2 regions of the Actinomadura sp. GTD37 genome follow, and region 2 is predicted to be linked to the other one. Evidence: riboswitches for the same ligand, from Rfam matches in the RefSeq annotation. Region 2 holds a riboswitch; the other holds the start of a gene.
The links. Region 2 has a riboswitch for cobalamin ahead of ACA511_RS04010 (ribonucleoside-diphosphate reductase subunit alpha). Riboswitches for the same ligand answer to the same signal wherever they lie in the genome.
Positions count from the first base shown of each region.

Region 1: linked by a shared signal. The riboswitch ahead of ACA511_RS15260 (ABC transporter substrate-binding protein) and the one ahead of ACA511_RS04010 (ribonucleoside-diphosphate reductase subunit alpha) in region 2 are both predicted to bind cobalamin.

Region 1 covers NZ_JBGNUS010000002.1:241,339-255,915, reverse strand. Annotated here, with positions in the region: gene ACA511_RS15295 (extracellular solute-binding protein) at 1-264, opposite strand, end outside; gene ACA511_RS15290 (hypothetical protein) at 264-2,384, opposite strand; gene ACA511_RS15285 (AMP-binding protein) at 2,691-4,241, shown strand; gene ACA511_RS15280 (chromosome segregation ATPase) at 4,319-5,644, shown strand; gene ACA511_RS15275 (adenosylcobinamide amidohydrolase) at 5,753-6,433, opposite strand; gene ACA511_RS15270 (ABC transporter ATP-binding protein) at 6,436-7,206, opposite strand; gene ACA511_RS15265 (FecCD family ABC transporter permease) at 7,203-8,378, opposite strand; gene ACA511_RS15260 (ABC transporter substrate-binding protein) at 8,404-9,336, opposite strand; cobalamin riboswitch at 9,404-9,531, opposite strand; gene ACA511_RS15255 (TetR/AcrR family transcriptional regulator) at 9,614-10,294, shown strand; gene ACA511_RS15250 (VOC family protein) at 10,291-10,677, shown strand; gene ACA511_RS15245 (LLM class F420-dependent oxidoreductase) at 10,655-11,566, opposite strand; gene ACA511_RS15240 (hypothetical protein) at 11,639-11,851, opposite strand; gene ACA511_RS15235 (hypothetical protein) at 11,933-12,265, opposite strand; gene ACA511_RS15230 (alpha/beta hydrolase) at 12,394-13,149, shown strand; gene ACA511_RS15225 (hypothetical protein) at 13,141-13,338, opposite strand; gene ACA511_RS15220 (hypothetical protein) at 13,388-14,287, shown strand; gene ACA511_RS15215 (MmcQ/YjbR family DNA-binding protein) at 14,407-14,577, opposite strand, start outside.
Region 2 covers NZ_JBGNUS010000001.1:821,213-835,789, forward strand. Annotated here, with positions in the region: gene ACA511_RS03950 (AMP-binding protein) at 1-1,115, opposite strand, end outside; gene ACA511_RS03955 (AMP-binding protein) at 1,112-2,794, opposite strand; gene ACA511_RS03960 (DoxX family protein) at 3,021-3,455, opposite strand; gene ACA511_RS03965 (hypothetical protein) at 3,597-4,295, opposite strand; gene ACA511_RS03970 (TetR/AcrR family transcriptional regulator) at 4,364-4,945, shown strand; gene ACA511_RS03975 (hypothetical protein) at 5,016-5,525, opposite strand; gene abc-f (ribosomal protection-like ABC-F family protein) at 5,516-7,246, opposite strand; gene ACA511_RS03985 (TetR/AcrR family transcriptional regulator) at 7,357-7,962, shown strand; gene ACA511_RS03990 (group II truncated hemoglobin) at 8,034-8,801, opposite strand; gene ACA511_RS03995 (copper resistance protein CopC) at 8,929-9,462, opposite strand; gene ACA511_RS04000 (YcnI family protein) at 9,471-10,175, opposite strand; gene ACA511_RS04005 (hypothetical protein) at 10,258-10,917, opposite strand; cobalamin riboswitch at 11,024-11,242, shown strand; gene ACA511_RS04010 (ribonucleoside-diphosphate reductase subunit alpha) at 11,326-13,686, shown strand; gene ACA511_RS04015 (ribonucleotide-diphosphate reductase subunit beta) at 13,683-14,577, shown strand, end outside.

The sequences.
Region 1 (14,577 bases), on a different contig from region 2:
GGAATCCGCCACCTCCACGAGTGTGGCTTTCCGGAGGGGATTCTTTTTGTTCCAATCCTGTATGAGCTTGCGGCGCTGGTAGTTCAGGCTGACGTCGGTGCCGCCGACGACGACGAGGTTCTCGCGGTCGCAGTGCGGACGGGACGGGCCGGGCCGCAGGGCGACCACGACCGCGATGACAAGGATCAGGCAGGCTCCCGCCGCGGCGGCCCCCCACGCCGTCGCGTCCGGCGGCAGGAACCGCCGCAGGCCGTCGCGGGCCATCAGTGGCCTCCGCCCAGTCTCAGGTTCACCATGAGTTCGGCGGCCTGGCGCTCCTGGGCCTTGGGGTCCGTGCTGAGCGCCAGGCACTCGGCGCCGCCACCACCTCTGAGGGCCGCTACGAAATCCTTGACGGGTGACGCGCCGCAGCCCGCCGGGCCCGCTATCACCACGACCAGCCGCATGTCACGATGCTTCTCGCGATACTCGCCCGACAGCGCCTCGGCCGACAGGTCCTTCTTGGTCGACCCGACCTGTCCATCGGTGACGAGAATCAGGTTCGTCCGTTCCGAGCCGATGTGGGCGTCTTTGAGCATCGTGCTCAGCGACCGGTCGGAACCCTTGGGCGTCGCGTCCAGCAGACGCCGCAGGATGTCGTTCTTGTTCTCCCGTGACACCAACGGCGGGACGTCGGACTCGTCCTTCGGTACCAGTTCGGAGGACGATACCCGCAGTGCGGCGTTGTCGCTGTCCTGGAGCTGTGTGATCAGGCTCTGCATGAACGACACGCCCTGTGCGAGGCGGGTGCCGGCGCGGCCCTTGGCGGTGCCGCCCATTGAACCTGACACGTCCAGCATCAGCGAGAGGGACACCTTGGGGCGCGCCTTGCTGATCAGTGCGAGCGCGCTCTGCATCTCACCGGGGCTCTTCGGCGGCACCTTGTCGGGCAGCGTGACGCTGAGGCGCCTGTCCGCTACGAGCCGTGACAGACTGTAGGACGCCGGGTCGTCGGGATCCGTCGCCGGGTACGTGCCCTCACCGTCGCGAAACCCCTGGGCGGTCAGCGGATTGCGCATGAGCCAGTCGTGGAACGCCCGCACCGCGTCGCTTCGTTCGCTCGTTCTCTGGCCCTGCCACGTCACCGGGACGAACGGGTGATCGAGTGTGGGGAGATCGGCCGAGTAGTGCGGGTACAGACGCCACGCTGCGTATTTGGCCAAGGTGAGGTCGAGGCCCTTCTTGCACTGGTCGTCGCCGAGGGGCTGGCCGAAGTTGTAGTCGCTCAGCAGTTGTTCGGGGACGGCCACCGCGATGTCCTTGGGAGGCCGCAGGTGCGGGTGCTCCTCGGCCTGTTTCCGGAAGCGGCACAGCAGCGACACGGCGTCGGGGGCGACCAGGTCGGCGGGTTCGGCGAACCGCTCGTCTTCCCGGTTGTCCGTGTCCTGCGTCCTGGCATAGAGCGCGGGGGTCACCGCCAGCGCCACCGCGGACGTCTCCGGGACGGGACGGGCGATGCCGCGCAGCTTCAGCCCCACCCCCGCGAAGCGGCTCAGCAGATCGCTGATGTCCGTCGCCACCGGCGGCGCCCGGAGATCGTTGACCACCGTATGGTCTTCGCCGAAGAGAGCCAGCGTCATCGGCGAGCGCCCCAGCGAAGACGGCTTCTCATCGAACGCGGGTCCTCCCGTGTTCCCGCCGACGCCTTTGACATATTCGAGTTCCGCCTTGGAGGACGGAATCCAGATGTCGGGCTGCGGGCCGAACAGGCGATCGTTGTCCGGGGGCGGGTCGCCGGCAGCCCCGTTGCGCGGCCATTGTTGCCTGAAAGCCGTACGCAATTGCACAGGGCCCGGTTCTGCCGCCACGCTGACGCTGTACTTGCTGCAGCCGTGGTCCTGGCTCGCGTTCTCGAACCCCGCGGCGGCGCTGCGCAGCGGCCTGATCGTCGCAGGGCTGGTGAGGACCCGCAACTCCAGGGGCTGCCCGCAGGGGCGCGTCCACTTCAGCAACTGGCCGACGCCGAAAACCGACGTCAAGATCAGCAACATCGCGGCGGCGCCGGCGGCGCCCCAGCCGACGGCCGTCGCGGTGCCGCTCGGCACCTTCGGGAACAGCCGCTTCAGCACCGACTTCACCGGATCGCGGGTGGCCAGCCATCCCACCAGGACGAAGGCCGACACCGTGACGATGGCCGTGACGAGCGTCCCCAGCCAGGCGACGGCGTAGACCTGCTTCATCAAGACCGTCACGATGACACCGGAACAAACGCCGATGATGACACTCGGCGGAATCTCGCCGGGCCCGGGGCTGAGGCCAGGGGTGTCGCCAGGGCCGATCGGGCCGTTGCGCCGCCCGCCGGACTCGGAGCCCGGTGGCTGGTCGCCGTCGCCGGATTCACTCATATGGGGCTTCGTTGTCACGCGGAACTCTCGACTTGCCGGATCTTCGGAATAGAGTTCTGATCATAATTCGTGGCTCTGGGCGCGATACAGGAAATCGGTTGACCTCGATAGGCCGATCCTGTCGAGGTGGATTGCGGTCGACCCTTAATTACCTTTTCCATCTTCCGGGACGGTGGATGCCCAGGCAGCCGGGGGCCAAGGAGTGCCGGCGGCCGTGCGGCCGAGCGTCTTGACGGACCGCCAGCAAGGCGGGTCAGATGGGACCCGAGGTCGTCCGGCCGCCAGACCCGCACAGAGGAGCGCCGCATGAGTGTCGAGGGTGTCGGCTTCTACCAGATCGCGCAGAACCACCCGGACCGCCCCGCCGTGCTCGCCCCGGGCGGACCGGTGACGTACGGCGAGCTGCACGCCGAGGTGAACCGCTTCTCCCACGCGCTCGGCGACATCGGCCTGCGCCCCGGGGACGCGCTGGCGACCGTCCTCGGCAACCGGCGCGAGTTCCTCACCGTGATGCTCGCCGCGATGCAGTCGGGGCTCTACCTCGTCCCCGTGAGCCGCCACCTGACCACGCCCGAGATCGCCTACATCCTCGCCGACTCCGGCGCCAAGGCCGTCGTCACCGAGAGCGGGTTCGCCGGAGCCGTGTCGGCCGCGGCGGACGAGGCCGGCATCCCGGCGGAGGGGCGGGTGAGCGCCGACCCGGCCGACGGCCACCGCTCGATGGCCGGGCTGTGCGCCGCGGGCAGCGCCGACCCGCCCGGGAAGCGGCAGATGGGGTCGGTCATGCTCTACACGTCCGGGACGACGGGACGGCCGAAGGGCGTCCGGCGCCCGCTGATGGACATCCCGCCCGAGCTGCTGTTCGACGTCATGCGGCAGACGCTGATGCGGCACCTGAGCCTCGAACCCGGCGACGACGAGGTCCACCTCGCCATCGGCCCGCTGTACCACTCGGCGCCGTGCGTCCACGCGCTGATGGCGCTCAGCCTCGGCCACGGTGTCGTCATCTCGTCCCATTTCCAGCCGGAGGAGACGCTTGAGCTGATCCAGCGGCACCGCGTCACGAACTCGCTCATGGTGCCGACCATGTTCCACCGCATGCTCGGACTGCCGGACGACGTCAAGGCGCGGTACGACCTGTCGTCGCTGCGGCAGGTGTTCCACACCGCCGCGCCCGTCCCGATGGAGACCAAGCAGCGGATGATGGACTGGTGGGGGCCCGTCCTCTACGAGTACTACGGCTCCACCGAGAGCGGCCCCGTCGTGGTCGCCGCCCCGCAGGAGTGGCTCGCCCACCCGGGGACGGTCGGGCGCGCGGTCGACGGCGTCCAGATCAAGATCCTCGACCCGGAGGGAGCGGAGCTGCCGCCGGGGGAGACGGGCCTGATCTACGCGACCGGGCAGCCCGGCTTCGAGTACCACGACGACCCGGACAAGACCGCCGCCTCGATGCGCGGCGACTACTACACGCCCGGCGACCTCGGCCACCTCGACGCGGACGGCTGGCTCTACATGAGCGACCGGCGCACCGACCTCATCATCTCCGGCGGCGTCAACATCTACCCGGCCGAGATCGAGTCGGTGCTGCTGCAGCATCCGGCGGTGGGCGACGTCGCCGTGATCGGCGTCCCCGACGACGACTGGGGGCAGCGCGTCGTCGCCCTCGTCGAGCCCGCCGGGGACCGCGAGCCCGGCGACGGCCTGGCCGCCGAGCTGCTCGCGCACTGCGGGCCCCGGCTGGCGAAACTGAAGCACCCCCGGCGGCTGGAGTTCCGCGCATCGCTGCCGCGCACCCCGTCCGGCAAACTCAGCCGGCGCCGCGTGCGCGAGGACTACCTGCGGGAGCAGCCGGGCTGACCCCGCCCGGACGGGCGTCGCGCAAGTCGCCGCCGGAATCGTCGAACGCCTCCGCGCGCCCGTGCGTACCACCGCACATGAAGGACCAGAAGGTCGCCCCCCTCGACGACGCCGCCCCGTCCGCCGCCCCGACGAAGACCGACCTTCCCGTCGTCACGGACCCGGCCCCCTACGCCGCCGAGGAGGTCGCGCCCGGCCCCGGCGCGCCCGCGGCCGCCGATGACGACCGCGCCGGGATCGCACGCCTCGGTGACCCGGTCGCGGTCTGGCCGTGCGCCGGCTGCGGACGGCCCGTGCCGCAGCCGGTGCGCGGCGCCCGCACCGTCCGCTACTGCCAGGACGGCGACGGCGCGTGCGAGCGGGCCGCGCGGGAGAGCCGCGAGCGCGGCCTGGAGTCCCCGGGGCTCACCGGTCAGGTCGCCTGGGCGTGGGAGATGGTGGACCGGCTGGAGGGCGTCACCGACCGGCTCGCCGGGTCGCTGATGTCGGAGCTGAGCGTCGCGGGCGTCGAGCGGCGGGCCGCCGACGCGCGCGCCGAGGCCGCCGGGCACATCGCGATCGCGCAGCGCGAGCGCGACGCCTCCCAGCGGCAGGCCGAGCTGGCGTGGCGGGAGACCGCCACCGCGCGCGCCCGCGCGGAGGCCGCCGAGCAGGAGGCCGCGTCCGCGCAGGCCGAGGTCAAGCGGCTGAAGGCCGAGCGGGACACCGCCCGGCGGGAGTCGGCGGAGGCGCGGGACGAGGCCGAGGGCGCGCGCGCCGCCCGGCTCGCCGCCGAGCGCGAGCGCGACCGCGTGGCGGCCCGCGAGGGCGAGCTGCTCGCCTCGCTGGAGAGCGCCCGGTCCGAGCTCGTCGCCCTGCACGGGCGGGTGTCGCAGGCCGAGACGCAGGTCGAGAGCCGGCGCTTGGAGGCCGACGCGGCCGAGCGCACCGCCGGGGACCTGCGCTCCGCCGTCCGCGACGCCGAGGCCAAGCGCGGGCAGGCCGTCGCCGACCGCGACCAGATCCAGGCGCGGGCCCGCGAGCTGGAGCAGCACAACTGGGGGCTGGCGCGCACGGCCGAGGAGCTGCGCGCGGCGGTGCGGGCGCTCACCGCCGAACGCGACGCCGCGCGCGCCGAGGCCGACCGGGCGCGCCGCCGCGTCGACGCCCTCACCGCGCTCACCGACCGCCACGACACCGGCCCGCGCCCGCACGCGGACCGGGAGCCGCCGACCGGGCTGCACGCGCTGCCGCCGGTGAACGGGACGCGGGGCGGCGGATCGCTGCTGGACGGCGGCGACCCGCTCGCGACCGACCCGCGGATCGGCCCGCTGAGCCGCAACGGGCCGCTCGATCAGCACGGGCCGCCGAACCGCAACGGGCCGCCGAACCGCAACGGACAACGCCTTCCCCACGCCGGCTGACCGTCATGCCGGCGAAGCGACGCACCGGTAGGAGGTGAGGCCGACCCCCACACTGCACTGGCCCTGAACCGGCCGCCGTACCGCACCGGGGTGGTACGGCGGCCGGTACTAGTCGCGGGCCTCCAGGTAGCGGGCGTAGTCGAGGGCTCCGGCGCGGACGGCGGCGTGGACGGCGCGGGCGATCCGCGCGCCCCAGGTCGAGCGGGGCCCCGCGAAGACCTCCGGCTCCCCGCCGGCCGCGGCCGCCACGCAGATCGCGTCGGACGCGGTGCCCGTGCACGGGAAGCCCGCCTCCAGCAGCGCCTGCGTCTTGGCCTCCGTGGCGGTGACGACGGCGTTCACCAGCGCCGCGTCGTCCAGCGGCACGGGCACGGCGACGACGATGTTGACGGTGCCGGGCGTCCAGGCGGCCCGGGACGTCCCGTCGAGCGGCGCCAGCTCCGGGTCCGGCGCCCCGGCGGGGGCCGCGGCCCAGGTCGGGACGCGCAGCCCGACCGTCGCCGACACGTGCACGCCCTCGTCGCCGCGCCGGACCGTGCGGGAGACGGAGGCGGCCGTGAGCATCCCGACGCCCGGCCCGTCCAGCCCGTACGAGGCGGCCAGCTCGGCCAGGTGGACGGCCGGGTCCGTGCGCGAGTAGGCGCCCGCGACCTGCGCGTTCAGCACCCACCGGGCCGGGCCGATGCCGCCGCCCAGCATCGCCGACGAGATCGCCCGGTGCCCGCCGCCGGCCCGCCACACCGTCGCCGCCAGGCGCTTGCCGTCCTCCTCGCGCCACACCGTCTCGATGTTCACGGACGCTCCAGTGCCAGGATCGGCCGGCCGCCGGGGCCGGTGCTGACGTGCACGCGCGCGTCGAAGTGCCGCTCGACGACGGGCCGCGTGAGGACCTGCGCGGGCGTCCCCGCCGCGGCGACGCGCCCCTCGGAGATGAGGACCAGGGCGTCGGCGTACTGCCCGGCGAGGGTCAGGTCGTGGATCGTGGTGACGACGGTCAGCTCGTCGGACAGCCGCAGCTGGTCGACCAGTTCCATCACCTGCTGCTGGTGGCCGATGTCGAGCGCGGTCGTCGGCTCGTCCAGCAGGAGGACGGACGTCTGCTGCGCCAGCGCCCGCGCCAGCACGACTCGCTGCCGCTCCCCTCCGGAGAGGTGGTCCAGGGGGCGGGCCGCGAACGAGGCGAGGTCGAGGCGGTCGAGGACCTCCCCGGTGACGGCCCGGTCGCGGGCGCTCTCGCGTCCGAGATGCGGGACGTACGGGGAGCGCCCGAGGAGGGTGTAGTCGAACACCGTCATCCCGGCGGGGAGGTTCGGGCTCTGCGCCGCGTAGGCGACCATCCGGGCCCGCTGCCGCGGCTTGAGCCGCTGGACGTCCTCGCCCGCCACGCGGATCTCGCCGTCCGAGGCCACGAGGCCCAGGACGGCGCGCAGCAGCGTCGACTTCCCGGCGCCGTTCGGGCCGATGACCGCCGTCCAGGAGCCGGCCGGGACGTCGAGCGACACGCCCTTCAGCACCGGCCGGCCGCCGAGCGACACGTCCAGGTCCCGCACCCGCACGGTCACGCGTCCACCTGCCTGCGGGACGCGCGCAGCACCGCCACGAAGAACGGGCCGCCGACGAACGCCGTCACGACGCCGAGCGGCAGCTCCCCGGGGCTGGTGACGGTCCGCGCCACCAGGTCCACCACCTCCAGGAACGCCGCCCCGCCGAGCAGCGACAGCGGAAGGACCACCCGGTACGAGCCGCCCGCCAGCCGCCGCACCACGTGCGGCACGACGATGCCGACGAACCCGATCAGTCCGCTCACCGCCACCGCCGACGCGGTCGCCAGCGACGCCGCGACCAGCACGGTCAGCCGCACCCGCGCCGCCGACAGCCCGAGGCTCGCCGCCTCCTCGTCGCCGACGCTCAGCACGTCCAGCAGGCGGCCGTGCGCCAGCAGGACGACGGTGGACACGACCGCGTACGGGGCGACCAGCGCGAGCTGGCGCCAGTCCGCCGAGCCGACCCCGCCGAGGATCCAGGAGAAGATGCGCTGCAGCTCCTCGGCGTTCATCTGCTGGATGAACGTCTGCACCGCCGCGAGGAACAGCGACACCGCGACGCCCGCGAGCACCAGCGTCGCGGCCTCGTTGCCGCCCGCCGACCGGCCGAGCCCGTACGCCAGGGCGACCCCGCAGACGGCGCCGACGAAGGCGGCGAGCGGGACGCCGTAGCCGGGGTCGCCGGGCACCAGGGCGATCACCAGCGTCGCGCCGACCCCGGCCCCGGACGCCGCGCCGAGCAGGTACGGGTCGGCGAGCGGGTTGCGGAACACGCCCTGGTAGCCGGCCCCGGCCATGGCGAGCATCCCGCCGACCAGCGCCGCCATCAGGGCGCGCGGGACCCGCAGCTCGAACAGGACGCTCTCGTCGATCGGCCCGAACCCGGAGTCGACGTGCACGAACGGGATCTTGTCGGCGAGCGCCTTCAGCACCCCTCCGGCGGGCAGCCCGGCGGCGCCCACCAGCACACCGGCCAGCAGGGTCGCGGCGAGCAGCGCGACCGCCGCCGCGAGCGGCAGCGCCCGCAGCCTGGCCTGGGAACGTCCCGCGCGCCCCTTCGGCGCGGCGGCGTCCTCGGGGGGCGCCTTCTCCTTCCCCGGCGGGTCGGTCTCCCGGACGCGGACGTCCGGGGCCGTCCCGGCGGGGCCGGCCGGAACGGTCCCGGAGCGGGGACGGCGCCTTCCGTTCATGAGCGGGCGTCCCCGGCGGCCGCGGTCACTGCACCTTCTGGACGGCGGCGCCGATCGCCTTGACGAACTCGGGCAGGCGGGGCCCCCAGCGGGAGGCGATGTCGTCGTCCAGTTCGACGACGTTCCCGTTCTTCACCGCGTCCAGGTCGGACCAGCCGGGGCGCTTCGCCAGGGCGGCGGTGTTCTGGCCGCAGCACTTGGTGTCGGCCAGGAACACGAGGTCCGGGTCCTGCTTGAGCAGGTACTCGCGGGACAGCTGCGGGTATCCGCCGGCCGCCTTGTCGGCCTTGTCGGCGACGTTCCGCAGGCCGAACAGCCCGTACACCTGGCCGACGAACGTGGTGGACGTCACCGAGTGCAGCTGGTTGTCGAGCTCGTGGTAGTAGGTGAGGCCCTTGCCCTTGGACGCGGCGCCCGACGACGCGGCGACCGTCTTCTGGATCTCCGCCTTCATGCCGTCGGTGAGCTTCGCGGCCTCGGCGGCGTGGCCGGTGGCCCGGCCGAGGTCGTCGATCTCGTCGTAGGCGTCGTCCAGCCTGGCCGCCGCGGGCTCCAGCAGGACGGGGATCTTCACCTTCTCCAGCGCCTTGACGACGCCGTTCAGGTCGTCGGACACGACGACGAGGTCGGGCCTGTAGGCGATGATCGCCTCGGCGTTCGGCTTGAAGCCGGACAGTTTGGTGCGCGGCGCCTCGGCCGGGTGGTTGGAGTAGTCGCTGACCGCGACCACCTGCGGGCCGGCGCCGATGGCGAACAGCGTCTCGGTGTGGGTGGGGGAGAGCGAGATGATCCGCTTCGGCCGGGCGGGAACGGTGACCGCGCCGTTCCCCGCCTGGACGGTGACGGACCCCGCGCCGTTCGCCCCGTTCTCGGCGTTGCCGCCGTCGCCGCCGCATGCGGCCGTGACCATGGCGATGCCGATCGCCATCACCGCGCCGAAGGTACGTACGGGTCTCACAGGAGCCTCCAGGCTGCCGGGAAGCCACGGCCCGCTCATGACGGATCGCCCTTCCACGAGGTCGAGAATCGTCGGCGCGCGAGGAGGCGACCTGGCTCGGCCACTTCGAGAAGGGGCATCACAGTTGCGGGACAGCGCCGGATTCACACCGGACTTCGCTCCTGGGCGCGCAGCACCGCAACGGTATCAGCCGCGGTATCCCGATCTGTCCGGGTGTTCGGTGTGAGTCCTCACTCCGGCTTGACGGTGTGAGTCCTCACTCCGTACGGTGGCGGGCATGGTGACCGGGAACCGCCGCCGCGCGCCGGGCATGACCCCGCAGCGGCGCCGCGAGATGATCGTGCGGACCGCGCTGCCGCTCGTCGCCGAGCACGGGACGGCCGTGACCACCGGGCAGATCGCCCGCGCCGCCGGCATCGGCGAGGCGACGATCTTCCGCGTGTTCGCCGACAAGGACGAACTGCTCGACGCGTGCGTCGCCGAGGCGCTGCGCAACGACCACGTCGTGGCGGTGATCGCCGAGATCCCGCTCGACCAGCCGCTGGCCGACCGGCTCGCCGAGGCGAGCGCCGCGATCGAGGCCTACCTCGTCCGGATGGGCATGGTCCTCGGCGCGCTGCAGGCCACCGGCCGCCGGCTCGGCCGCGGCATGCCGCGCCCCGGCGGCGGGGGTCCCGGCGGCGGGGACGAGGGGAGCGCGCCGGAGGGCGGCGGGCACGCGGGAGGCGGAGCCGACCGCGACGCCGCCATGAACCGGACCCGCGACGCCATCGCCGAACTGCTCGAGCCCGAACGCGACCGGCTCCGCCTGCCCGCCGAGCAGATCGCGGGCCTGTTCATGGGCCTGGCGTTCACCCGCGCCCGGCCGCCCGCCGGGCCCGCCGCGTCCAGCCCGTCCATGGCGGAGTACCTGGACGTCTTCCTGCACGGAGCCCTCAAGGAAGGACCCCCCGAATGACGATCAGCCTCAACCACATGATCGTGACCGCCGCCGACAACGACGAGGCCGCCCGCTTCTTCGCGAGCGTCATGGGCCTGGAGTGCACCGGCCCGCACCCGCACGCGCGGCACTTCGTCCCGATCCGCGTGACCGAGGGCCTCACCCTCGACTTCCTGACGGTCGCGCACCCGCAGGGCCACCACCTGGCCTTCGACGTGGACGCCGACACGTTCGACGCGGTCGTCGACCGCCTCGACGCACGCGAGATCCCGTACGGCGACGAGCCCGCGCACGCCGACAGCGGGCGGGTGGACGAGGCCCACCCGCTCGGCGGGCGGGGCCTCTACTTCTCCGACTCCAGCGGCAACCTCTACGAGCTCATCGCGCCAGCGCGCCCTTGAGGAACGCCCGGGTGCGCGCCCGGTCGTCGCCGGGCATGTACTCGGCGGCGATGAAGTCGGTGACACCCGCCTCGGCGAGCTCCTCCAGCTTGGCTTGGACCGTGTCCTCGTCGCCGATGACGGCCAGGCCGGCGGGGCCTTCCACGCCCTCCCGGTCCATCATCGCCCGGTAGGACGGCAGGCTCCCGTACATCGCGAACGTCTCGGCCGCCTGCTCCCGCGCGCGCTCTGCGTCACTCGTGACGCACGTGGGCAGGACGCAGACCACGCGTGGTTCGCTGCGTCCGGCCGCCTTGGCCGCCGCCGCGATGGTGGGAGCGATGTGCTCCCGGACGGTCCTGGGGCCGGTCATCCACAGGACGGTGCCGTCCGCCCTCTCGCCCGCCAGTTTCAGCATCTTCGGGCCGAGCGCCGCCAGCAGCAGGGGCACGCGGCCCTCGTTCGGCACGCTCAACCCGATGTCGCCCCGCAGCGTCTCGCCCTTGAAGGACGCGTTCTCCCCGTTCAGCAGCGGGAGCAGGACGGACAGGTACTCGTCCATGTGCCGGACGGGCCGGCCGAAGTCGTACCCGTACATCTCCTCGATGACGATCTTGTGGGAGAGGCCGACGCCGAGCGTCAGCCGTCCCTCAAGGGCCAGCGCGGTCGTCCGCGCCTGCTGCGCCAGGACCGCCGGATGGCGCGGGTACGTCGGCACCACCGCGGTGCCGAGCTCGATCCCCGGGACTCCCCGTCCCGCCACGGCGAGCGCGGTGAGCGCGTCGACCCCGAAGATCTGCGAGAGCCAGGCCGAGGGGAACCCGTCGTCGGCGGCGCGCCGCACGTCGTCCGCCAGCCTGCCGAGCGCAGCCACTCCGGCGCGCTCGCTCAGCAGAACACCAATCCGCACAGCGACCTCCTAGATCCGTGTAATTCGATCTTTACACATGTGCCGCGTGAGCCCCGCGACCCGGCACGGGTCTCAGCGGGGACGCCGCGGGCGGTCGTGCGCGGCGCGGTCCCCGGCCTCCGTGAAGAAGCCGAACAGCGCCGTGGTGCCGGGCAGCTCGCGCAGCGGCCGGGCGGCCCCGAAGGAGGCGTTCCAGAACGCCCCTTGGCGCGGTTCCCACGGGCTCGCGTACGCGTAGGGCTCGTCCAGACCGGCCCCGCTGCCGTCCTTGTAGAGGTCCTTCACAGCGGATCGACGGTCATGTCCCGACCTCCGTAAGGTGCGCCCCCGCACGGCGGGCGCGTTCGCGCAGCACGGCGGGCGAGCTCACCCGGCGTCCGGGTCGCCGGCCGGAGGCGCGTACCTACGCGCGAGGTCGCGGTCGTTCGCGGCCCACCTGCGGTGCCGGGCGGCCGACGGCAGATGCAGCTCCGCCTCCTCGGGATGGGCGGCGGCCATCCGCTCCAGCAGCGCCGCGGCCCGCTCGTGCGCGCGCGCCGAGGACACCATCGCCTGGCACGCGTAATCGTCGGTCTCCCGCTTGCGCGCCGCGGTCGCGCCGCCGGGTTCCGGGACGTCCGGCCGCGCGGCCGGGCGGCTGCCGCCCTCCCGGCCGTTCTCCCGCGCCCTCACCTGGAGCGCGCGGTCTTCGCTGCCCATACCCGCCGGCCCGACGCCCGACCCCGCCGGCCAGCCAGCCCTCCAGACACGACCACTACCTACCCAGCAACGCGTCCCTTCAGCCCCGCCCGGGGCGAACGGAGGGCGCGGCCCGGGGATGACCGATCATGGAGGACGTGACACCTCCGGAACCGCTCACCCTCTACACCGCCGACGGCGTGCGGATCGACGCGGGCCACCTGCGGGGAGGGGGCGACGCGTGCTTCGTCCTCGCGCACGGGTTCACCTGCTCCTGGCGGCAGCCCGCGCTGCGCCGGATCGCCGGGGCCCTCCGTCCGCACGGCGGCGTCATCGGCCTCGACTTCCGCGGCCACGGACGGTCGGGCGGGCACTCCACCGTCGGCGACCGCGAGGTCCTTGACGTCGCGGCGGCCGTCGCGGCCGCACGCCGCAGGGGATACCGGCGCGTCGTCGTCGCGGGCTTCTCCATGGGCGGCGCCGTCGCCGTCCGGCACGCGGCGCTGCACGGCGGGGTCGACGCGGTGGTGTCGGTCAGCGCCCCCGCCCGCTGGTACTACCGCGGGACGGTGCCGATGCGGCGCGTGCACTGGGTGATCGAACGGCGGCTCGGCCGGCTGGCCGTCCGGATGGCGCGCGGCACCCGCATTGCGCCGGCGGGCTGGGACCCGGTGCCGGCGGCGCCCCACGAGGTCGCCGGGCGCATCGCTCCCGCGCCGCTGCTGGTCGTCCACGGCGACGCGGACGCGTTCTTCCCGCTTGAGCATGCCCGTCAGCTGTACGAGGCGGCGTCCGACCCGAGGGAACTGTGGATCGAGCCCGCGTTCGGCCATGCCGAAGTGGCCGCCACACCAGAACTGATCGACCGCATCGGGAAGTGGGCGATCGGCGCGGTCTCAGGCTGAGCCCGTCCTGGCCAGGCCCTCGATGAGGCTGTGCAGGCCGGATTCGAACCGGTCGGTGAGGCGGGGCGCCAGCAGCTCGTCCGCCACGTCGACGAGGTCCGGGTAGCGGTCTGCGGGGAGGCCGCCCAGGTAGCGGCCGACCTCGGCGAGACGGGCGGCGTCGGCGTCGCCCTTCCCGACGTTATCCACATTTTCGCGGGAGCCTCCGCGGTCCTTGCGGGCCGGGCATCATCGCCTCATGGACGGGTTCAGCCTCACCTGGAAGCGCACGGCCGCCGACTCGATCGTCCCCGTCGGCCCCGGCGTCTACTTCGTCCCGGACGAGGGCGCGTCCCTCGCCTCCCGGGCCGCCGCGCTGAGCAGCCTCCTCCCGCGTGAGGCGGTCGTGGCCCGCCGCACCGCCGCCTGGATATGGGGCTTGGACGTCTTACCCCCGGGAGTGAACGAGGCCGGCTGGGGCGTCGAACTCATCACTCCCAGAACGTCCGACTCCGACCCGATCACCGCCGACACCGTGGAACTTCCGTCCGACCACGTCTTGGAGAAGTCCGATGTACGCCTCACGTCCCCGGCACGCACCGCCCTGGACTGCGCCCGCTGGCTTCCCCGCTTCGAAGCGGTCGCCGCACTCGACCAGTTCCTCCGGCAGGGCGCCGGCGCCGAAGAGATCACCACGATGGGCCGCGCACTGCCCGGCTACCGCGGCAACAAACGGCTGCGCGAGATCATCCGCCTCGCCGACCGCGGCGCGGCCTCCCCCGGCGAGACCTGGATCCGCGTCGCCGTCGTGAGCACGGGCTTCCCGCGCCCCCGTACCCAGATACCGGTGATGGGCCCGCGGAACGGGCACCTCTACATCGACCTCGGCTACCCCGAATTCCGGGTCGGCCTCGAATACGACGGCGAACGCCACCACGCCGGCCCCCGGGCCCGCGCCCACGACACCTCGCGCCGCCGCTGGCTGGCCAAGGAGATGCACTGGGAGATCATTCCGGTGACCAAGACCTTCCTCACCCGCCCGGCCCCCTACCTGGAGGCCCTCCTGACCGCCCTGCTCCACCGAGGATGGAACCCCGACAACGCGACCATGGACAAAATAGCCACCCGCCTGAGAACCCTGAACCGCCGCCCCCGCTAAACCCCGACCACCTTTACCGTACTAATGCCCTCCGTACTAATGCCCTCCGTAGCGGATCACGTCCGCGATGTGTCACCGGCTTGCTGGACCCGGAGATCTGCGGGGCGGCGGTGGGCGCCTCAGGGGTTGTCGAGGAGTTTCGCCAGGCGCTTCGGGGCGATGAGGCGGTAGCTGTCTTCGATGAGCTCCGCTATCTCGTCCCAGTCGTGGTCGACGTCGAGGCGGGCGCCGACCCAGCCCTTGCCGCCCACGTACTTCGGGACGAAGAAGACCTCGGGGTTCTCCGCCAC
Region 2 (14,577 bases):
CCGGTCTCCGGGTCGATGATCTTGATCTCCAGGTGCGGCAGCACGGTGCCGACCGTGGACACCCGCCGGTCGAGCGAGTCGCCCGCCCGGGTCTGCGTCGACACCGGCGACGTCTCGGTCATGCCGTAGCAGATCGCGACCTCGCTCATCCCGAGCCGCTCGATGACCTGCTTCATCACCTCGACCGGGCACGGCGAACCGGCCATGATCCCGGTGCGGAGGGTGGAGAGGTCGAGGCCGCCCAGCGACGGCTCGTTCAGGACGGCGATGAACATCGTCGGCACCCCGTACAGCGACGTGCAGCGCTCGGCCGCGACCGCTTCGAGGGTCGCCTTCGGGTCGAACGCGGGCGCCGGGATCACGACGCACGCGCCGTGGCTGGTCGCCGCGAGGTTGCCCATGACCATGCCGAAGCAGTGGTAGAAGGGCACGGGGACGCACACGCGGTCCTCTTCGTCGTAGCCGCACAGCTCGCCGACGAAGTAGCCGTTGTTCAGGATGTTGTGGTGCGACAGCGTCGCGCCCTTGGGGAAGCCCGTCGTCCCGGACGTGTACTGGATGTTGATGGGGTCGTCGGCGGTGAGCGTACGGGCGATCTCGTTCAGGACGGCCGGATCACCCGTCCGGCCCGATTCCATGAGCGCGTCCCAGGCCGGGGTGCCGATGAGGACGACGTCGCGTAGGGCGGCGCACTTGGGCCTGACCTCCTCCACCATCGCCGCGTAGTCGGACGTCTTGAACGTGGACGCCGACACCAGCGTCCGGATGCCCGCCTGGTTGAGGACGAACTCCAGCTCATGCACCCGGTACGCGGGGTTGATGTTGACGAGGATCGCGCCCAGTTTCGCCGTCGCGTACTGGACGAGCATCCATTCGGCGCAGTTCGGCGACCAGATCCCGACACGGTCGCCTTTGACGACGCCGAGGTCGCGCAGGCCGAGCGCTACCGCCTCCACGTCGTCGGCGAACTGCTCGTACGTCCAGCGCTTGCCCGACGTCCGGTCGACGAGCGCGTCGCGCTCGGAGAAGGCGGCGACCGTCTTGTCGAGGTTCGCGCCGATGGTGTCACCGAGCAGCGGGGTGGTCGACACGCCCGACGCGTAGGAGAGGGTCATCGCAGGTCCTCCTCGCGGAACTCGCCGTCCGGCCGGTCGTTCTCGCCCGGGTGCTTGTCGTTCTCGCTGGCGCGCAGCTCGACCCGGCGGATCTTGCCGGAGATCGTCTTCGGCAGCTCGGCGAACTCCAGCAGCCGGACCCGCTTGTACGGGGACAGCTGCGCCCGGCTGTGCGCGAAGATCGCCTTCGCGGTCTCGGCGGTCGGCTCCCAGCCGTTCGCGAGCGTCACGTACGCCTTCGGGACGGCCGCCCTGACCGGGTCGGGCGACGGGACGACGGCGGCCTCCGCGACCGCCTCGTGCTCGATCAGCACGCTCTCCAGCTCGAACGGCGAGATCTTGTAGTCGGACGCCTTGAACACGTCGTCGGCCCGTCCGACGTAGGTGATGTATCCGTCCTCGTCGCGGGAGCCGATGTCGCCGGTGTGGTAGTGGCCGCCGGCCATCGCCTCCTCCGTGCGCTCGTCGTCGCCGTGGTAGCCGGTCATCAGCCCGAGCGGGCGGTCCTCCAGGTCGAGGCAGATCTCGCCCTCGTCCGCGGGCTCGCCGGTCAGCGGGTCGATCAGCACCACCCGGTAGCCGGGCAGCGCCCGTCCCATCGATCCGAGCTTGACCGGCTGGCCGGGCGTGTTGGCGATCTGGGCGGTCGTCTCGGTCTGCCCGAACCCGTCCCGGATCGTCCGGCCCCAGGCGTCCTCGACCCGCTGGATCACCTCGGGGTTCAGCGGCTCACCGGCCGCGACGACCTCGCGGGGCGGGGTGGCGAGGCGCCCGAGATCGGCCTGGATCAGCATCCGCCACACGGTCGGCGGCGCGCAGAAGCTCGTGATGCCGCAGCGCTGGATCGTGTCGAGCAGCCGGTCGGCGTCGAACCGCGTGTAGTTGAAGATGAACACGCACGCCTCGGCGTCCCACGGCGCGAAGATGTTGCTCCACGCGTGCTTCGCCCAGCCCGGCGACGAGATGTTGAGGTGGACGTCCCCCGGCCGCAGCCCGATCCAGTACATCGTCGACAGGTGGCCCGCCGGGTAGGACGCGTGGGTGTGCTCCACCAGCTTCGGCTGCGCCGTCGTCCCGGACGTGAAGTAGAGCAGCAGCGTGTCCCGCGACATCGTCAGCCCGTACGGGGTGAAGGCCGTCGCCTCGTCGTAGGCGCCGGCGTAGTCCACCCAGCCGTCGACGGGCGCGCCCACCGCGATCTTCGTGTACTCGCCCTCGACCCCGTCGAACTTCCCGGTGTCGGCCGAGGCGACCACCACGTGCCGCGCCCGGCCCCGCGTCAGCCGGTCCTGGAGATCGGCCGTGCCCAGCAGCGGCGTGCACGGGATCATGATCGCGCCGATCTTCATCGTGGCGAGCACGGTCTCCCACAGCTCCACCTGGTTGCCGAGCATCAGGATGATCCGGTCGCCGCGCCGCACCCCCGACCGCCGCAGCAGGTTCGCCACCTGGTTCGACCGCCGGGCCAGCTGCGCGAACGAGTGCCTCGCCTCGGAGCCGTCCTCCTCGACGATCCACAGCGCGGGCGAGTCGTTCCCCTCGGCGATCTTGTCGAACCAGTCCAGCGCCCAGTTGAAACCGGTCAGCACCGGCCAGCGGAACTTCTCGTACGCCGTCGCGTAGTCGTCGCGATGCGCGAGCAGGAAGTCGCGCGCCGCGCGGAACTCGACTGCGGGCATGGTCTCTCCTCGTAGCCGCACGGACACCCGGTCACCTGGATGGTTGGCCATCCGGGTGACCCGCGCCACCCCCGAACGGGGGTAGTCGTGATCGTCCTACCCGGTCGCCGCGGACGTCGACCGCGGCGACCGCGGCGACCGTGCCGCGTGCCCGCCGGTCCCGGCCGCAACGGCGGACGACCCGGGGCCGGATGGCCGCGGGTCGTCCGCCGTGATGCGCCTTCGTTCAGCGCTTGAGGGAGCGCAGCAGCTCCCGGGTCTCGTAGCGGCGGTTCCAGGCGATGGCGGCGAAGACGACCGCGAACGCGGCGGGCATCAGGGCCCAGGCGGGGTCGAGCACCAGCAGGTGGGTGGTGACGGCGCCGGCCATCAAGCCGATCAGCCCGGTCGCGGCGAGCCCGGCCAGCCGCGGGATCAGCAGCCCGATCGCGCCGGAGACCTCCACGACACCGGTGACGTACCGGAACCACTGGCCCCAGCCGATCAGCTCGAACGACTCGACCGCGTCGGCCTGCCCCACCAGCTTGGGCAGGCCCGAGGCGACCAGCAGGAACACGGCGAGGAGGATCTGCGGGACCCACAGCACCTTGCGCAGCGTGCGGCGGTCGGCGGCGGTCTGGACGGGGGCGGCGGTGCGGGACTGGACGGTCTGGGCGGTCATGGCGGTGGTCCTTCCGTACGGTGTGTCTCATCGGCCTTTCACTGACGCGTCGTACGGGCCGGCCCCCGATCGACACTCCGCCCGATTTTTCTTCAAGATTTTTCCGCCACCGCATAAGCCCAGGTCAGCCGGTAGGAGAGCTCAGTCGTGCGGCGCCGTCCCGGCCGGCAGGTGATCGTGCCGCCGGGGGCGCGCGGTTCCGCGGCGGCGCGCGACGACCGCCCAGACGAGCGGCGCCGTCCCGGCGGCCAGGCCGATGACCGCGGCGGGGAGCAGGAAGCCGAAGCGCAGGCCGATCGTGGCGCGCACGTCCACGCCGGGACGGCCGTCCAAGCGCATCACCACCACGGACCAGGCCCCGCCGGTCTTGTCCCACTTGACGGTGCGCGTCCCCGGGCCGGCGGAGCTGGCGACCCAGAACGGCTGCCGTGACGGCGGTGCGGTCGCCTGGGGGACGCCCTGGACGCTGCGGAAGACGGGCCTGAACGGGTCGAGGTCCGCCGACACGAACTCCTCGTGCGCGACACCGCGCAGATAGCGGTCGACCTGCTCCTTGGGCCCGACCCCCACGAACAGGGGGACGCGGGGGTCGGCGGGACGGACCACGATCTCGACCTCGGCGAGCTCCCCGAGGTCGGGCATGGGGTTCCCGGCGCGGGCCGTCTCGGACCCCACCTCGATCTCGTCGGTCTTGAGCGCGACGGCCGAGGTGCCGAAGCTCCGTTCCGGGGTCGTGAACGCGCCGCCGGAGGCGGCCTGCAGGGCCGCGGCGGCGGCCAGCCCGGACCCGGTGAGCAGCAGCGGGGCCGCGACGGCGGTGACGGCGAGGGCACGTTTCATGACCGGTCCTTTTTAGTACGACTGTGCTACCAAGACCGAAGGTAACACAGGTGTGCTATAAAAACCTCATGCCGAAGGTGGTGGATCCGGCCAGGCGCCGGCAGGACGTGGTCGCGGCGGTGTGGCGGGTCGTCCGGCGGGACGGGCTGGACCGGGCCTCGGTCCGCAACGTCGCCCGCGAGGCGGGGCTGTCGGCGGGCTCGCTGCGGCACTACTTCGCCACCCAGCCCGAACTGCTGGCGTTCACGCTCCGGACGATCATCGAGCGGATCGAGACGCGGATCGCCGCGGCCCCGCCGGCGGACGGCGACCCCCGGGACCGCGCCGCCCGCGTCCTCGGCGAACTCCTCCCGATGGACGCCGAGCGCGCCGCCGAGAACCACGTCTGGCTCGCCTTCACCGCCCGCGCGCTCGTCGACCCCGACCTGCGCGCGCTCTGCGAGGAGGCCCACGCCGCCCTGCGCTCCGGCTGCCGCGCCCTGGTCGCGTCCCTCGCCCCCGGAGCGGACACGGAACTGGAGACCGACCGGCTCCACGCCCTGGTGGACGGCCTCGCCGTCCACGCCGCCCTGCACCCCCGGACCACGACCCCGGCCCGGATGCGGGCCGCCGTGTCCGCCCACCTCGACGACCTCTACCGCCGCCCCTAGACGGGACGAGCCGCGAACCCCACCGCCGCCCGCCCCGCCCCCGTCCCCGTCTCCGCCGCCGAACTCGCGGTCAGTCCCCCAGCCGGGTCAGCGTGCTGGACCAGTCGTAATGGGAGCCGTGCATGACGGCGCCGTCGACCCAGGCGGTGCTCACGCCGTGCGGCGCTATCCGCATTTCCGGCGAATATGCCGTCGCCGCCCCTGTGCGCTTCGGCCGCAAAGAGCACCGAGTGAAGAAGTCGAAGAGGTAGTAGTCCGTCTTGGTGTACACGCTGCAGTTCCAGTAATACGTGCCCGCGGCCAGCCGAATCTCGTACGTGTGCTGCGCGACGCCAGGCGGGTTGTATTCGTCCCACTTGTGATTCCAGGCGTACTTGCCCGCTGCCAGGTCGATCTCGCGATCGGCCGGCCGGAGCCGCGCGCTGGCCGGCGCCACCCAGATGGCGGAGTCGGCGAGGAACATGTCCACCTTCATTATCTGCGCCGGCGGGGACGCGTTCGCCGGCGGCGCGGCCAGCAGTCCGCCGGCCAGCAGCGCCGATCCGGCGGCAAGTCCGGTGGCCGTTCTTTTCATTGCCATCCTGCCTCTCCTCTGGAGTTCTGCGTAATTGGCTCGATATTGGACAGCATCACATGGGGTCCGCCAATTCGCATACTGCGTCGGGAGGCATTGCCCGTACTCCGCGCGGAGTAGTGGCCCGAGCCGGTGAACGCGGCCCGCATGCGCCGGTCGTGCGTCACGACGACCAGGGCGCCCCGGTATCCGGCCAGCGCCTCCTCCAGTTGCTCCACGAGCATCGGCGACAGGTGGTTGGTCGGCTCGTCGAGCAGGAGAAGGTCGACGGGGTCGCTCACCAGCCGGGCCAGCTCGACCCGCCGCCGCTGCCCGTAGGAGAGCTGCGCCAGGCGCAGCCCGAGGTCGGACGGCCGGAACAGGCCCAGGGCGAGCAGCGCGTCGGCGTGCTCGTCCAGGCTTCCGGGACGTCCGCGCGCGTAGGCGCCCAGCACGGTCTGATCCGGTGCCTCGGCCAGGTCTCCAGCACGGCGGGCGTCCAGTTCGTCCTGGCGGAAGAAGCCGACGCGGCCTGCTCGGCGCACCTCGCCCGCGTCCGGCGCCAGCTCGCCGGCGAGCACCCGCATCAGCGTCGTCTTCCCCGCTCCGTTCGGGCCGGTCACCAGGAGCCGCTCACCGGCGTGGACGGTCAGGGAATCGATGCGGAGCCGCCCCTCGACCACCACGTGGTCGACGGCGGCGATCTCGGCCCCGGCGGCGGCCTCCGCCGTCGCCAGGGCGGCGGTGAAGCGCAGCGGCTCGGGCGGCGGCGGCGCCGGGTGGTCGGCGAGCCACCGCAGCCGCTGCCGCGACTGCCGGATGCGTCCGGCCGCCCCGTGCGTCCGCGAGCGCGCCCGCCAGGCCCCGGTGCCCATGCCCGCCTTGGCCGCCTTGCGCGGGATGCCCGCCAGCCGTCCGGCGTTGGCCGCGACCAGCGTCGCGTGCCGGTCGCGCTCCGCCGTCCACTCCTCGTGGGCCCGCAGTTGCGCGGCGCGTTCGGCGGCCTTGGCCGCGAGGTATCCGGCGTACCCGTCGCCGTAGCGGCGCACCCGCCCGTCGCGGACCTCCAGGATGGCGGTCGTCACCCGTTCCAGGAACATCCGGTCGTGCGTGATCGCCACGACCGTCCCCCGGTGGGCGCGCAACCGCTCTTCGAGCCACGCCACGGCCTGGTCGTCCAGGTCGTTGGTCGGCTCGTCGAGCAGCAGCAGTTCGGGAGCGGACGCCAGCGCGGCGGCCAGGGCGAGCCGGGAGCGTTCGCCGCCGGAGAGCGTGCCCAGGGCGCGCTGCCGGTCGAGCCCGGGGAGGCCGAGCCCGTGCAGCGCGACGTCCACCCGGGCATCGGCCTCGTAGCCGCCGCGCGCCTCGAACTCCGCGACGAGCTGCGCATAGGCGTCCAGGCCGCCTTCGCCGAGTGAGCGTTCGGCGGCGCGCATCCGGGTTTCGAGGTCGCGCAGGTCCGCCAGCGCCAGGTCGATCGCGTCGGCCACGGTCGCGTGCGGCGGGAGCGCGAGCGCCTGCGGCAGGTATCCGGTTCCGCCCGGCGCGGCCACCACGAGTTCGCCGTTGTCCGGCCGCTCGGCGCGGGCCATGAGCTTGAGCAGCGTGGACTTGCCCGCCCCGTTGTCGCCGACCATCCCGATCCGCTCGCCGGGCCGCACGGTGAGCGACACCCGGTCGAGGACGACCCGGTCGCCGTACCGCTTGGTGATCTCGGTGAGCGCCAGTTGAGCCGCCGCAGTACGCAAAGGCTCACCTCCTTGTCCGAATCGAGACGATACGTTCCGTCTCGTCTACCTCGAGTATGCGACCCGACGGCCATCCGGTCAAGACGGACCGTCTCGTCTCGCTCACTGCTATGCTCCTGGACGTGTCGCAGCCGAAGAAGCCGAACCCCGCCCGGCGTAGTGAGCGGTCGCGGCGGGCCGTCCTGGACGCCGCGCGCGAGCTGGTCTCCGAACTCGGATACGCCAAGGTCTCGATCGAGGCCATCGCCGCCCGCGCCGGGGTGGGCAAGCAGACGATCTACCGCTGGTGGCCGTCCAAGGGCGCGGTCATCTTCGACTCGTTCCTTGAGCTCAGCCGAGGCGAGGAGGGGGTGCGGCTGCCCGACACGGGCGACCTCGAAGCCGACCTCAGGGCCGTCATGCGGGCGACCGCCGCCGAGTTCGCCGACCCGGCGTTCGAGGCGCCGATCAGGGCGCTCAACATGGAGATCATCGCCGATCCCGCGCTCGCGGCCCAGTATCGCGAGAAGCTGGCCGGCCCGGTCGACGAAGCCAAGAAGGAACGCCTGCGCGCCGCCCAGCGGGCCGGCCAACTCGCCCCGGACGCCGACCTGGACCTGGTGCTGGAAGTGCTGTACGCCCCGCTCTACCAGCGCTGGCTCCACCGATCCGGCCCGCTCACGCCCCAGTACGCCGACGCCCTAGTGAAGACCACCCTCCGCGCCTTCGCCCCCTGACCCCTTCACCCCCCGGACCGCGAAGGACGCGGAAAAGACTGGGAGGGCGGCATGTTTGCGTTGGGGTTCTGCTACTTGGACGGGATGTAGGGCGGGGCTACGCCCCAGCCCCAGTGGGGCATGGGGGCTTCGAGGGGCGGCTTCGCGTCGGGCTGGGAGTTGGCGAGGGCGATCCGGGTGCCCCACTCGATGTAGGACGCGAACGCGGCGCGGAACTCGGGGTCGTCGGGGAGGCCGACCTCGTCCGCGGCCTCCATCAGGAGGGAGACCCAGCGGCGGCGCTGCGCCTCGGTGATGCCGCGGCCGAGGTGCTGCCGGACCATGTGGTGGTAGCCGCCGCGCTCACCGCTGTAGCGCTCCGGGCCGCGGAAGACCTCGGCGAGCCAGGCCGCCACCCATTTGGGGTGGTCCGGGGCCATGTGCTCGAAGAGGGGGAGGAGCAGGTCGTCCTTGAGCACGTTCGTGTAGAAGACGTCGGTGAGGCGCTCGAACGCCTCGCTTCCGCCCGCCCAGTCGTACATCGTCGGGACGGACGACCCGGTGCCCGCCACCGGCGTCCGCTCGTAGTGCCGCATCTCTTCGATCTGCCGCACGTACGGCTTGATCTCGGCGAAGAAGGCGGGGAAGTGCTCGCCGCCGCGGAACCCCTGCATGTGGTCGTCGGCGGACGTCCAGCGGATGCGCAGGATGTAGGAGGACGGTTCCTCGACGCACCGCGACAGCTCGTAGTCGACGCACTGGGGCGCCGCCGCGAGCGGGACGGACGCGCGCGCGTAGGCGGCCTCGAACTCGTCGGCGAGGTCCGGTTCTATGCGGTAGCGGATGTATTCGACGATCACGAGGCCCCCTGGACGCTGCCGGTCGGATAATCAATGTAATCCTGTAATCATCCACCCGGATAGCGAAACGACCAATTTCGTCGCGTCCGGCGGGGTGGCCGCGACCACCCCGCCGGACGCGTACAGGTCAGTCCCGCGACGGGGAACGGCGGAGCCAGGCGACCGCGCCGCCCGCCGCCGCGACGACCAGCGCGATCAGGCCGATCCACAGCCAGCCGGACGAGCCGCCCGAGTCCTCGCCGGACGTGGTCGCGGCCCGGCTGCTCGCCGGAGCGGGCGCCGGGGCCTGCGACGCGGAGCCGCTCGGCGAGCCCTTCACGGTGAAGGTGTAGGTGCCCCCGACCGGGTGCCCGTCCGAGGAGACGACCCGCCACCCCACCGTGTACTCGCCGTTCGGCAGCGCGCCGCCGACCGCCTGGGTGACCTTGTTGTCGACCGCTCGCGGCGATCCGGCCTGGTGCTCCGCGCCCGACGCGTCCGTCACGACCACGCGCGGCAGCCGCACCGGGTCCGAGTAGGTCAGGACGATCTCGGACGGCGCCGCGACCGTCGAGTCCTTCTCGGGGCTCGCGGACGTCAGCGCCGCATGGGCGGAGGCCGGCGCCGCCGTCAGGGCCAGGACCGTACCGGCGGCCAGGATGCCGGCCGCCGTCCGTCGCATCGCCTTGATCATGCCCGGCTCCGGGCGCGGCTCAGGACGTGGCCGCCGAGGCCGAGGCCCGCGACGCCGGCCGCGATGCCGATGCCGCCGAGGAGCCGGGCCGTCCCGTCGTCGGACGAGGCCGCGGCCTTCGCGGCGGGCTTCTGCTCGGCGGTGAGGCCGACCGCCGCCGCCCCCTTCGGGGTGAGCTTGAGGGTCGGCGCCGGGTGCTCCGGCTCGGCGGCGCCCTCGGCGGGCGCCTCCTCCCACTTCACGACCTCGCCGTTGGAGTACGTCTGGTCGGCCTTGAACATCAGCTGGCCGGTGTCGGTCGGGAGCGGCCCCATGGAGACGTCGAACTCCTGGAACTGGCCCGCCTCGATCTCGCCGCCCGACCAGGTGATCGTGGTGACGGCCTCGGTCAGCTCGCCGCCGTGGGACTGGATCGGCTTCGGCAGCGTGGACTTCTCGGCCTTCACCGTCCAGCCGGGGGCGGGCCGGACGGACACCGAGGCGAGCGGGTGGTCGGCCGGCAGGTGCACGACGACCTTCGTCGTGGCGGCGTTGTCGCGCTCGTTCGGCACCCGGAAGGAGACCTTGGCGTACGAGCCCTGCTCGGCGCTCTCCGGGTTGGCGGTGACGTGCGCGGACGCGGCGGTGGCGAGGGCGGCCACGGACATCGCGGCGAGTGACGTGAGGGCGCCCAGCCGGCGCGCATGCGTGGAGAAGGACATGACGGAACTCCGTTCGAGTCGTACGGGAGGAGCCGGGCGCGCCGTGGATCGGCTCGGCGCCCGGTGACGTACGGCGCCCGCTTCAGCGGTGTGCGAGCGCCCTCGAACGCGGCGGGGGACCCCGCCGGACGACCTGGTGCCGGAGCACCCGGCCGACGGCCGTACCGGCGGCCGCCGCCGAGACGACCGGTACCGGCGGCGGCGCCATCGGCGTCTCGACCGTCAGCAGGGTCAGGAGCAGCCGGACGGGACGGTCGGCGGCGCCGGCGATCCGGCGGGCCGCGGTCCACGCGGCGCGCTCGCCGCGCCGCAGCCACCACGCGGCGACCAGCGCGGCCACGCAGTGCGCGAGCGTCATGACCAGCCCGTTGCCCGCGCCGTGCGCCGCGGCCGGGGGCATGACGTCGGCGTGCATGGCGGCCGACTCCATGGCCGGCGACATGTGCGCGTGCGTCGCGGGCGCGTGGTGCGCGGCCGAGCCGGTGGCCGCCTGCGTGAAGAGCGTGTGCAGCGCGAACTGCCCGCCGAGGAGGCCGCCCAGGATCGTGGCGAGGGAGCGTTCGTGCCCCGCCAGCATGAGCGTCACGCCGAGGACCGCGCCGAACCCCGTCAGGCCCGCCCACCAGGGGACCGTGTCCCCGCCTGCGAGAACGTGCCCGAGGACGGCCAGGGCGACGCACACGGTGGCGAAGACCACCGCGCGGGACGCCCGGAACCAGGGCTGCGGGGGATGCTCGGACATGACGCGACCATCGTGCCACCACCGTCCGGCGGTGCGCGGCCGCCCCCGGGACAAGCCCCGACCCGCCCAACATCTTGGGGTTGCACAAAGATCGTCGACTAGATGTAGGGTTCAATCCCGTGCTGGTTCGCCCCCGCCGTCCGCGGCGGGGGCGACGTGAGAGGGAACCCGGTGCGAGTCCGGGACTGCCCCGCAGCGGTGAGCGGGAACGACCGCCGTCATAGGCACTGGGCCGTACGGCCCGGGAAGCGACGGCCAGTAGAGCGCCTCCTCCGGGAGGCGGCGCCCGCGAGTCCGAAGACCTGCCCGCACGTTGTTCGTCCAGGCCTCGCGGGTGGGCCGGGGGCGGAGCGCGGCCTGCCGCCGCGTCCCGTTCGCATGCCCCCGCGAGGCGGCTCGCGAGGGGAGATGCACGTGACACAGGCTCTGGCCGCGCCGCCGGCGACGGGGATCACCGCGGAGGTCGAGGCCGCCTGCGCAGGGGTGCCGGGGGTCGAGGCGGGACGGGTGCTCGCCGCCGTCCGGACGGGCTCCGGCGGGGCGCCGGCCGCCCGGAACCGCCCTGGAGGCGGGCTCGACGAGGCGGCGCTGCGCGATCTCGCGATCGGCGAGGCCGCCGCCCTGGTGCCCGCCGAACCCGGCTACTCCAAGGTCGCCGCGCGGCTGCTCGGCGCCCGGATCCGGGACGAGGCGGCGTCCGCCGGCGTCTCGACGTTCGCCGGGTCGGTCGCCGCCGCGCACCGCGCGGGCCTGCTGGCGGACGCCCCGGCCGCGTTCGTCGCCGCCAACGCCGCCGCCCTCGACGCGCTGGTCGACGAGTCCGCCGACGACCGGTTCGAGTACTTCGGCCTGCGCACCCTCTACGACCGGTATCTGCTGCGTCATCCGCGGTCGCGGCTCGTACTGGAGCGTCCGCAGCACTTCCTGCTGCGCGTCGCGTGCGGGCTCGCCCATCCCGGCGACGCCGCCGCGGGAGGGCGGTCCCCCTCGGCGGACGGCGACGGCGTGGCGGAGGCGGCCGAGCTGTACGCGCTGCTCAGCACGCTGTCGTACCTGCCGAGCTCGCCGACGCTGTTCAACTCGGCCGCGCGCCGCCCGCAGCTGTCGTCCTGCTTCCTGCTCGACTCGCCGCGCGACGAGCTGGAGTCGATCTACGAGCGGTACGGGCAGGTCGCGCGGCTCAGCAAGTACGCGGGCGGCATCGGGATCTCGTGGACGAAGGTCCGGTCGCGGGGCTCGCTGATCCGCGGCACCAACGGGCATTCGAACGGCATCGTCCCGTGGCTGCGCACGCTGGACGCGTCCGTCGCCGCCGTCAACCAGGGCGGCCGCCGCAAGGGCGCGGCCTGCGTGTACCTGGAGCCGTGGCACGCCGACGTCGAGGAGTTCCTCGAACTGCGCGACAACACGGGCGAGGACGCGCGCCGCACCCACAACCTCAACCTCGCGAACTGGATCCCGGACGAGTTCATGCGCCGCGTCGAGGACGACGCCGTGTGGTCGCTGTTCGACCCGAAGGAGGTCCCCGAGCTGGCCGACCTGTGGGGCGACGCGTTCGACGCGGCGTACCGGGCGGCGGAGAGGGACGGGCGGTTCGTCCGGCAGATGCCGGCCCGCAAGCTGTACGGGCGGATGATCCGCACGCTCGCCGAGACCGGCAACGGCTGGATGACGTTCAAGGACGCCGCCAACCGCGCCTGCAACCAGACCGCCGAGCCGGGCCAGACCGTCCACCTGTCGAACCTGTGCACGGAGATCCTTGAGGTGACGAGCGACGGGGAGGCGGCCGTCTGCAACCTCGGATCGGTGAATCTGGCCGCGCACGTCACTTCCGCCGGGGTGGATTGGGAGCGGCTTCGCTCCACGGTCCGCACCGCCGTCCGGTTCTTGGACCGCACCATCGACCGGGGCTTCTACCCCACCCCGGAGGCGGAGAAGGCGAACCGCAAGTGGCGACCGGTCGGCCTAGGCGTGATGGGCCTCGCGGACGTCTTCTTCACGCTGCGCCTGCCCTTCGACTCCGATGAGGCACGTGCGCTGTCGACGCGCATCGCGGAGGAGATCGCGCTAGCCGCCTACGACGCGTCCGCCGATCTCGCCGCCGCGCATGGCCCGCTCCCCGCCTACGCCATGACGCGCACCGCGCGCGGCCAGCTCCACCTGGACCACTTCCCGGACGCGGCGCCCACCCGTCCGGACGCGTGGGCCGCACTCCGGGAACGCGTCGCCGAGGTCGGGCTGCGCAACTCGCTGCTGATCGCGATCGCGCCGACCGCGACGATCGCGTCCATCGCGGGCTGCGGCGAGTGCATCGAGCCGCAGGTGTCCAACCTGTTCAAGCGCGAGACGCTGTCCGGCGAGTTCCTGCAGATCAACGGCTACCTCGTGGACGACCTGAAGTCGCTCGGGCGGTGGACGCCGGCCGTCCGGGAGGCGATCAAGAAGGCGAACGGGTCCGTCCAGGGCCTCGTCGACCTGCCGGACGAGATGCGCGCCCTCTACCGGACGGCCTGGGAACTGCCGCAGAAGGCGCTGATCGACCTCGCCGCCGCCCGCACCCCGTACATCGACCAGGCGCACTCGCTGAACCTGTTCATGGAGACGCCGACGATCGGGAAGCTCTCCTCGATGTACGCCTACGCGTGGCGCAGCGGGCTGAAGACCACCTACTACCTGCGGTCCCGTCCGGCGACGCGGATCGCGCAGACGACCGTCGCCGCGGCCGTGTGCTCGCTGGAGAACCCCGAGACCTGCGAGGCGTGCCAGTGAGCGCGCGGACGGAGGAGCGCGGCATGCTGCTCGACCCCGGCATGGACCTGACCCTGCGGCCGATGCGCTACCCCGGCTTCTACGAGCTGTACCGGGCCGCGATCCGCAACACGTGGACGGTCGAGGAGGTCGACCTGGCCTCCGACCTGGTGGACCTCGGCCGCCTCACGCCCGGCGAACTGCACCTCGTCAACCGGCTCGTCGCGTTCTTCGCCACCGGCGACTCGATCGTGGCGAACAACCTGGTGCTGAACCTCTACAAGCACGTGAACGCCCCGGAGGCCCGGCTCTACCTGTCCCGGCAGCTATATGAGGAGGCCGTCCACGTACAGTTCTACCTCACCCTCCTGGACACCTATCTGCCCGATCAGGACGAGCGCGTGCAGGCGTTCGCGGCGATCGAGCACATCCCGTCCATCCGGGCCAAGGCCGAGTTCTGCTTCCGCTGGATCGACTCGCTCGGCTCCCTGGACGAGCTCCGCACCGCCGCCGACAGGCGCGCCTTCCTGCTCAACCTCATCTGCTTCGCGGCGTGCATCGAGGGCCTGTTCTTCTACGGCGCCTTCGCGTACGTGTACTGGCTGCGGTCGCGCGGCCTGCTGAACGGCCTCGCCTCGGGGACGAACTGGGTCTTCCGGGACGAGAGCATGCACATGAGCTTCGCGTTCTCCGTGGTCGACACCGTCCGCGCCGAGGAACCGGAGCTGTTCGACGCCGAGCTGACCGAGCAGGTCGTCCGCATGATGGAGGAGGCCGTCCAGGCGGAACTGGCCTTCGCCCGCGACCTGTGCGGCGACGGCCTGCCCGGCATGGGCGCCGACGACATGCGCGCCTACCTCGAATACGTGGCGGACCAGCGGCTCGTCCGGCTCGGGCTCCCCGCCCGCTACG